Linked DNA regions of Moorella thermoacetica. The protein of the gene in region 2 interacts with the protein of the main gene of each other region in a pairwise test. Links are inferred from orthologs where the notes say so. Each region holds a gene or a part of one and is shown on either strand. Other genes may lie near its edges.

Region 1 (3,508 bases), 280 kb from region 2 along the record:
GGCTCTCCCCGGGGCCGGGGATCGCCTGCGGCTCCTTCCTGTCCAGGTTCATCACTGCTGTCCTTAAAGAAGCCGAAGGTGCCTTCCGTCTCCTGCTGGCTACTGCTGACTTCAAGGAGGCAGGAGTCTACTTCCGGTTTTTCTTGACCTGGCGGGTCGTTGCTTAACCGGGCTTCCATCTTTTTAAGCCGGGTTTCCATCAGTTTCACCCCTCATTTTTCAACCTGCTGCATTATATGCATTACCTTCCTGGAAGGGGAAAAAGAAGGCCGTTTCCTTGCAGGTTTTTTGGCTGCCGGGGCGAATATAACCAGGGCTTAGGAGTGTGAAGGTATTGGCAGATTTTATGGCTTTACTCAATGGTCCCCAGCAGGAGGCCGTCAAGCACCGGGGCACACCCCTCCTGGTCCTGGCCGGAGCCGGCAGCGGCAAGACCCGGGTCCTTACTTACCGGGTGGCCGCCCTGATTCAGGAAGGTGTTCGCCCGGAAAACATCCTCGCGGTTACCTTTACCAATAAAGCGGCCCAGGAAATGAAAGAACGCCTGGAGGGCCTGGTAGGGGAGGCGGCCCGGGGCCTCTGGGTCAGCACCTTCCATTCAGCCTGTGTCCGCATTCTGCGGCGGGAGGCCCACCTCCTTGGTTATCGGCCGAATTTTGTCATCTACGATACCGACGATCAGCAGGCGGCCCTTAAAGAGGTCTTAAAAGAGTTAGACCTGGATGATAAAAAATATCCGCCTCGTTCCCTGGCTCAGGTCATTAGCATGGCCAAGAACGACCTTAAGACACCGGAGCGTTTCCTGGACGGCGCGGCCACCTTCCGGGAGCAACAGCAGGGGCAGATTTACCGCCGTTATCAGGAGAAGCTGCGGGAATTAAACGCCATGGACTTTGACGATCTTATCATGCAAACGGTCTTTCTCTGGCAGCAGAATCCCCTGGTATTACGTTACTACCAGCAGCGCTGGCAGCATATCCTGGTGGACGAATACCAGGATACCAACCACGCCCAGTACATCCTGGTGCGTCTCCTTGCCGGTAAAGGGGACAACCTCTGTGTCGTCGGCGACCCGGATCAGGGTATCTACGGCTGGCGGGGAGCTGATATCGGTAACATACTGGCCTTTGAGGAGGACTTCCCCCGGGCCCGGGTGATTCTCCTGGAAGAAAACTACCGGTCCACCCGGCCCATCCTCCAGGCCGCCAATGCCGTTATCCAGCATAATGAGGGGCGCCGGGAGAAACGCCTCTGGACACGGCGGCGGGAAGGAGAGCTGTTGCACCTGTACCGGGCGACTGACGAGCGGGATGAGGGGCGGTTTATCGCCGGCGAGGTTTACCGCCGGCACCAGCAGGAGGGGCGGCCCTTCAGCGACTTTGCCGTCCTCTACCGCACCCATGCCCAGTCGCGGGCCCTGGAAGAGGCCTTTATCCAGGCCGGTGTCCCCTACGAGATTGTCGGCGGCCTGAAGTTCTACCAGCGCAAGGAGATTAAGGATATCCTGGCCTATCTGCGGGTAATTGCCAACCCGGACGATAGCCTCAGCCTGTTGCGGATTATCAACGTCCCCCGGCGGGGTATCGGCGAGGCCACCCTGGCCAGGCTGGAAGCCGCCGCTACCAGTGAGGGGGAGAGCCTTTACCGGGTCCTGGAGCGGGTGGACACCATCCCCGGCATCCCGGCCCGGGGCCGGCAGGCACTGCGGGAACTGGTGGAAATGCTGGATAACCTTCGCCAGCAGCAGGAAAAAATAACGGTGACGGACCTGGTGGCTACCATCTTGCAAGAGACGGGTTATCAAGCAGAACTGGAGGCGGAGCGGACTCCTGAGGCCCAGGCCCGGCTGGAGAACTTGAAGGAATTCCAGACGGTGACCCGGAGCTACGACCAGGGGGCTCCGGAATCATCCCTGGGAGATTTCCTGACCCAGGTAGCCCTGGTGGCGGAGAGTGACACCTATAGCGGCAATGCCGCGGTGGCCTTAATGACCATGCATACGGCCAAGGGACTGGAATTCCCGGTGGTCTTCCTGGCCGGCCTAGAAGAGGGGGTTTTCCCCCATTTTCGCTCCCTGGACGACCCGGCGGAGATGGAAGAAGAACGGCGACTCTGCTATGTGGGCATGACCAGGGCCAGGGAGGTCCTGTATCTCACCCATGCCTGGACGCGTAACCTTTACGGTAGCACCATGAGCAATCCTCCCTCCCGGTTTCTGGATGAGATACCGGCCGACTTGATCCAGGGCGAAGGAACCGGCCTGCGGTCCGGGGTCCTTAGCCGGACCAGTGAGGAACGGGATGACCGGGGCCGATCAACCCGGCGCCAGCCGGCACCGGCAAGGAGCACCCGGGCCTCCTGGCAGGTGGGGGACAAGGTCCAGCATGACGCCTGGGGCCTGGGCGTCATAGTAAAGATCAGCGGCGAAGGCGATGATGCCATCATCAGCGTCGCCTTTCCCGGGCGGGGCATCAAGCAACTGGCCCTCCGCTACGCCCCGATTAGGAAGGCTTAAGTACGCGTAACCCTATGGGAGCTCTTTATGGAGACGCGCCGCTGCTATCCTGGGAAGTTCAGTTTTCAGGAGTTGGCAGAGAGCCGTTGGGTAACTATTTGCGTGGTGGGACATAGCAGCGGCTGCACAGGAAATATTATCTCCGGGGGAATAGGTATGGATTTAGCTGCTGCCCGGCAACGGGTGGAAGAATTGCGACGCCTGATCGAAGAACATAACTACCGCTACTACGTCCTCGACCAACCCTCGATCAGCGACCGGGAATACGACGCCCTGATGCAGGAACTCATAGCCCTGGAGGAGGCTTACCCCGAACTCCGGACCCCGGACTCCCCCAGCCAGCGGGTAGGGGGTGCACCCCGGGAAGAGTTCAACCAGGTGCGCCATCCCCAGGTACTGCTGAGCCTCAACGACGCCTTTAATGAAGGCGACCTGCTGGAGTTTGACCGTCGCGTCCGGGATTTGGCGGGCCGCCCGGTGGAATACGTCATCGAGGCTAAAATTGACGGCCTGGCTGTAGCCCTCACCTACAGGGACGGCCTTTTTACCCTGGGCGCCACCCGGGGAGACGGCCAGGTGGGAGAGGAGGTCACTGCGAATCTCAAAACCATTCCCGCCCTGCCCCTGCGCCTGCGCCGGCCACTGCCTTTTCTCGTGGTCCGAGGGGAGGTCTACATGCCCAAGGTCGCCTTTACCGCCCTGAATGCCGCCCGGGAGGAAGCCGGGGAACCCCTCTTTGCCAACCCCCGTAACGCGGCCGCCGGTTCACTGCGCCAGCTGGACCCGAAAATAACGGCCAGTCGCAGCTTGAGCCTCTTTGTTTATCAGGTAATCAGCCTTACCGGGGCGGAAGTTGCCACCCAGGCCGGGGCCCTGGACTTCCTGGCGGAGCTGGGCTTTCCCGTCAACCCTTACCGGGTCGTGGCCCCGGACATTCAGGCCGTCCTGGAGGAGGTAAAAGCCTGGACGCCGGAAAGGCGGGCGAGTTTACCC
Region 2 (4,291 bases):
GTGGCCACAATCTCGGCCACCTGTTCCTGAAAGCGCCTGATATCCCTATTTGACGGGCGACCTCTCCCGGTTTCCAGGAAACAGCGGAAGAAATTTAACCCCCCTGCCTGCCACAGGTGGAGGCCAACGGTATAACCAAATCTATGATTAAATTCAGCCTGTAAAAAATCTATAGGCCTGGCGGTAATTAGCGTGATGTTCATGGGCACTGCACCCCCTTGTGCTGCTATTATATGTGCCGCCTATAGTTTGTATACAGAGCTGTTCCCACCGGGGTGCTGAAAAACGTGGATTTTCAAGGCCTTGCTCCACGGCTGAAATTGGCATCAAGTTAATTTTTGACAATAAAAAGACCTTTGCATTCAAGCAAAGGTCTTCTTCTCAGATGGTGGGCCCGGCAAGGATTGAACTTGCGACCCCCTCCGCGTCAAGGAGGTGCTCTCCCACTGAGCTACGAGCCCTTTCTGCTAGACACCATATATTATGCCCGAAAAGGGCGGTCTTGTCAAGGGGATGCCCTGTTTTTAGGTATGGTATGCGCTGTGGCCGCCCTTTACTTTACCCCGGCTATCTTCACGCTAAACTCAGCGGCGTGATAAGAGCTGCGGACATAGGGTCCCGCAGCCACATAGAGAAAGCCCATCTCCCGGCCTTTTTGGGCATACCAGGTAAAGGTCTCTGGAGGGACATACTCTTTGATTTCCAAGTGCCGGGGGGATGGCCGCAGGTACTGGCCGATGGTCAGGATGTCACAGTTGACAGCCCGCAGGTCGGCCATTACTGCCAGGACCTCTTCCCTGCTTTCCCCCACGCCGACCATCAGGCCGGACTTTGTATAGATCGTCGCGTCCAGTTCCTTCATTTGTTTTAGAACGTCAAGGCTGCGGCGGTAATCGGCCTGGGGCCGGACATCCGGGTAAAGACGGGGCACCGTCTCAACGTTATGGTTAAAGATATCCGGCCTGGCCCGGGCGACGGCGGCCAGGGCAGCACGACTACCACGGAAATCCGGGGTGAGGACCTCGATATAGGCCCCCGGCAGGGCCTGGCGCAGGGCAGTAATGGTGGCGGCAAAGTGGCCGGCGCCACCGTCGGGCAGGTCGTCCCGGGTGACGGAGGTAACGACGACGTGCTTGAGCCCCAGGCGCCGGGCTGCTTCGGCCACCCGCCGGGGTTCGTCCTCATCAATGGCCTCCGGCTGGCCGTGTTCCACGGCGCAGAAGCGGCAGTTGCGGGTACAGGTGTTGCCCAAGATCATAAAGGTGGCCGTCCTGCTGGCGAAACACTCCCCCTGGTTGGGGCAGCGAGCGCTCTGGCAGACGGTGTTAAGGTGCAGGTCGGCCAGAAGCCGCCGGGTGGCCTCTATATCCCCGGAAGCCGGCAGGCGTTTATGGAGCCAGGGCGGCATCCGCCGCGTCCCTGTTCCTGAAGGTGAAGTAACCATGGTTTTCCTCCGAAAAAGGGTCCTACCAAATCAGGCGATTATTTGTTGGCTTCTGAGGGGTTAAGATGCAGTCTCTGGGCTCAGGGTGCTTAAGCTAGCAAACTTGGCGCTTAAGTTGCTTAAGCCACCGCCGCGAAGCTATCGGCTGCGCGCAAAGTTTATTTACGTCGCGAAACGAGTCGCCCTCGCCTGTACCCTCCAGCCCCTATGAATGGATACTAAGCCCGTGTACGGCCTCCGCGGCCTCCATAACGGCCTCGGACAGGGTGGGATGGGCGTGAATGGTCGCCGCCAGTTCGCCGGCCGTTATTCCTTTATTGACTGCCAGGGCACCCTCGGCAATGAGTTCCGTGGCGTGGGGACCCATGATGAAGACCCCAACCACCCGGTCGCTCTCTGCCTCGGCGATTATCTTGACCATGCCGTCAGTCTCGCCGCTGCAGAGGGCCTTGCCGCTGGCCTGGAAGGGGAATTTGCCGACCCTAACCTTCATGCCCCGCCCTTCGGCCGCCTCTTTAGTCAGGCCGACGCCGGCTATCTCCGGCAGGGTGTAGATGCAGCTAGGTACGGCGTCGTAGTTCACCTTCGTCGGCCGGCCCATGATGGTTGTCACCGCCGCCAGGCCCTGGGCCGAAGCTACGTGGGCCAGCTGGATCTTGTTGGTCACGTCGCCGATGGCGTAGATGCCGGGGACGCTGGTCCGCAGGTATTCGTCAACTACGATTTCACCCTTGGGACCCAGGGTTATGCCGGCATCTTCCAGGCCTAAGCCCCGGGTATTGAACTGGCGGCCGATGGAGATAAGAACCTTATCGGCGTTTATAGTCTGGCCGTCGGCAAGGGTGGCCTGGACCCGGCCGCCGGCTTCCTTGACTTCTGTTATCTGGGCCTTTGTCTTTATTTCCACCCCGGTCTTTTTGAGGAGCATACTGAAGCGCCTGGAGATCTCACTGTCGATCATGGGTAAGATGGCGGGCATCATTTCGACGATGGTGACCTTGCTCCCCAGAGTGGCAAAGAGGGTGGCAAACTCGCAGCCGATGACCCCGCCGCCGATAATCAGGAGCTCGGCCGGCACCTCCGTCCAGGCCAGGGCCTCGGTGCTGGTGACCACGGTGCGGCCGTTATATCCCAGGGCCTTAATCAGGGCCGGCTCCGACCCGGTGGCCAGGATGATGTTTTCGGCCTGGAGGTTTTCTATCGTGCCATCGGCCGTAGCCACTTCGATCTGGCCAGGACCTTTAAGAAAGCCCCGCCCTTTTATGAGGTCGACCTTGTTTTTCTTAAATAAGTAGGCGATGCCCCCGGTAAGCTGCTTGACCACGGCGTCCTTACGCGCCGCCAGGCGGGCATAATCTACCCGGTAATCCTCTACATCTATGCCAAAAGCAGCCGCCCCTTTGATGCCCCTGACCATGGCCGCCCCGGCCAGCAGGGCTTTGGTGGGGATGCAGCCGCGGTTGAGGCAGGTGCCGCCCAGGGCGTCCTGTTCGATTACGACTACCTTCGCCCCCAGCTGGGCTGCCCGGATGGCCGCCACGTAACCGCCGGGGCCACCGCCGATGATGGCTATCTGGTAACTCATGGAAAACCCCTCCAAACCAATTACTTTAGCCGATCCCAGCCTGTAAAAACACCCACCGGAGCCGTGCAAGGTAACAATGGCTCCACCTAACCCGGTCCATGACCTCTCACCCTTCGCTCCCATCATGAAGGACTTTTGAGCCCGAATGACCACCTTTGTGCTAACCTGCGTATCCCTGCACGATCACCGTCCCGTAGGGAAAAGGACCATGTGGGTTAGAACTTAGTCAGGTAATGTTCGATTTCCCACTGGTGCACCCGGGTGCGGTACTCCTCGCATTCGATGCGTTTCGCCTCCATGAACCGCTGGTAGATATGGGGCCCCAGGGCCTCGCGGATAACGGGGTCTTTTTCTAATGCATCCAGGGCTTCATCCAGGGTGCCCGGCAGGAGGTCGATACCTTCGGCCCGTAGTCTAGTCGCTTCCATGTCAAAAATATTGGCATTGATGGGCGCCGGCGGTTGGATACGGTTCTTAATGCCGTCCAGGCCGGCCTTCAACATGACGGCAATGGCCAGGTAGGGGTTGGTCGAGGGGTCGGGATGGCGTACCTCCAGCCGCGTTGACAGGCCCCGCTTGGCGGGGATACGGATCAGGGGGCTACGGTTTTGAGGTGACCAGGCTATATACACCGGGGCTTCGTAACCAGGTACCAGACGCTTGTATGAGTTAACAGTGGGATTGGTAATTGCCGTCATGCCCCGGGCGTGGGCTATCAGGCCGCCGATAAAGTAGTAGGCAACCTGGCTCAGCTGGAGATCGTCGTCAGGGTCGTAAAAGGCATTTTGGCCGGCGCGGAAAAGAGAGATATTGCAGTGCATGCCCGAACCGGCAATGCCGTAAATGGGCTTGGGCATAAAGGTGGCATGGAGGCCGTGGCGCTGGGCGATGGTCCGCACCACAAACTTGAAAGTAGCGATATTGTCGGCCGTCCTTAAGGCGTCGGCGTATTTAAAATCTATCTCATGCTGGCCGGGAGCCACCTCATGGTGGGAGGCCTCGATTTCAAACCCCATCTGCTGCAGGGTCAGGACCATATCCCTCCGGGCGTCTTCCCCCAGGTCTACCGGGGTCAGGTCAAAATAACCGGCCCGATCGTGGGTTTCCAGGGTCGGCCGGCCGGTGGCGTCGGTATGGAAGAGGAAAAACTCCGCCTCCGGGCCGACATTCATGGTATAACCCAGGGCCTCGGCTTCAGCGATAACCCGCTTTAAGGTCCCGCGTGGGCACCCGATAAAAGGCGTGCCGTCGGCATTATAAAC

What was found.
Region 1: the proteins of lpdA (region 2) and pcrA interact in binary tests that used the Escherichia coli proteins (3 or more experiments, as listed by UniProt). The link is inferred for Moorella thermoacetica from one-to-one orthologs.

What each region holds. Positions count from the first base shown.
Region 1 is NZ_CP012369.1:1,994,848-1,998,355, reverse strand. What follows is about bases 1-2,930. They hold pcrA (DNA helicase PcrA), read left to right. Parts: upstream 1-346; coding sequence 347-2,515; downstream 2,516-2,930. Other genes in these bases: ligA (NAD-dependent DNA ligase LigA), read left to right, coding at 2,672-2,930; MOTHE_RS09945 (hypothetical protein), read right to left, coding at 1-209. Outside these bases: more of ligA, read left to right, coding at 2,931-3,508. UniProt on the Escherichia coli protein: A helicase with DNA-dependent ATPase activity. Unwinds DNA duplexes with 3'-5' polarity. Translocates on single-stranded DNA with 3'-5' polarity. Initiates unwinding more efficiently from a nicked substrate than double-stranded DNA.
Region 2 is NZ_CP012369.1:1,710,457-1,714,747, forward strand. Bases 840-3,730 are described here. They hold lpdA (dihydrolipoyl dehydrogenase), read right to left. Parts: upstream 3,030-3,730; coding sequence 1,650-3,029; downstream 840-1,649. Other genes in these bases: lipA (lipoyl synthase), read right to left, coding at 840-1,444; glnA (type I glutamate--ammonia ligase), read right to left, coding at 3,245-3,730. Outside these bases: putative sporulation protein YtxC, read right to left, coding at 1-203; more of lipA, read right to left, coding at 554-839; more of glnA, read right to left, coding at 3,731-4,291. UniProt on the Escherichia coli protein: Lipoamide dehydrogenase is a component of the glycine cleavage system as well as of the alpha-ketoacid dehydrogenase complexes.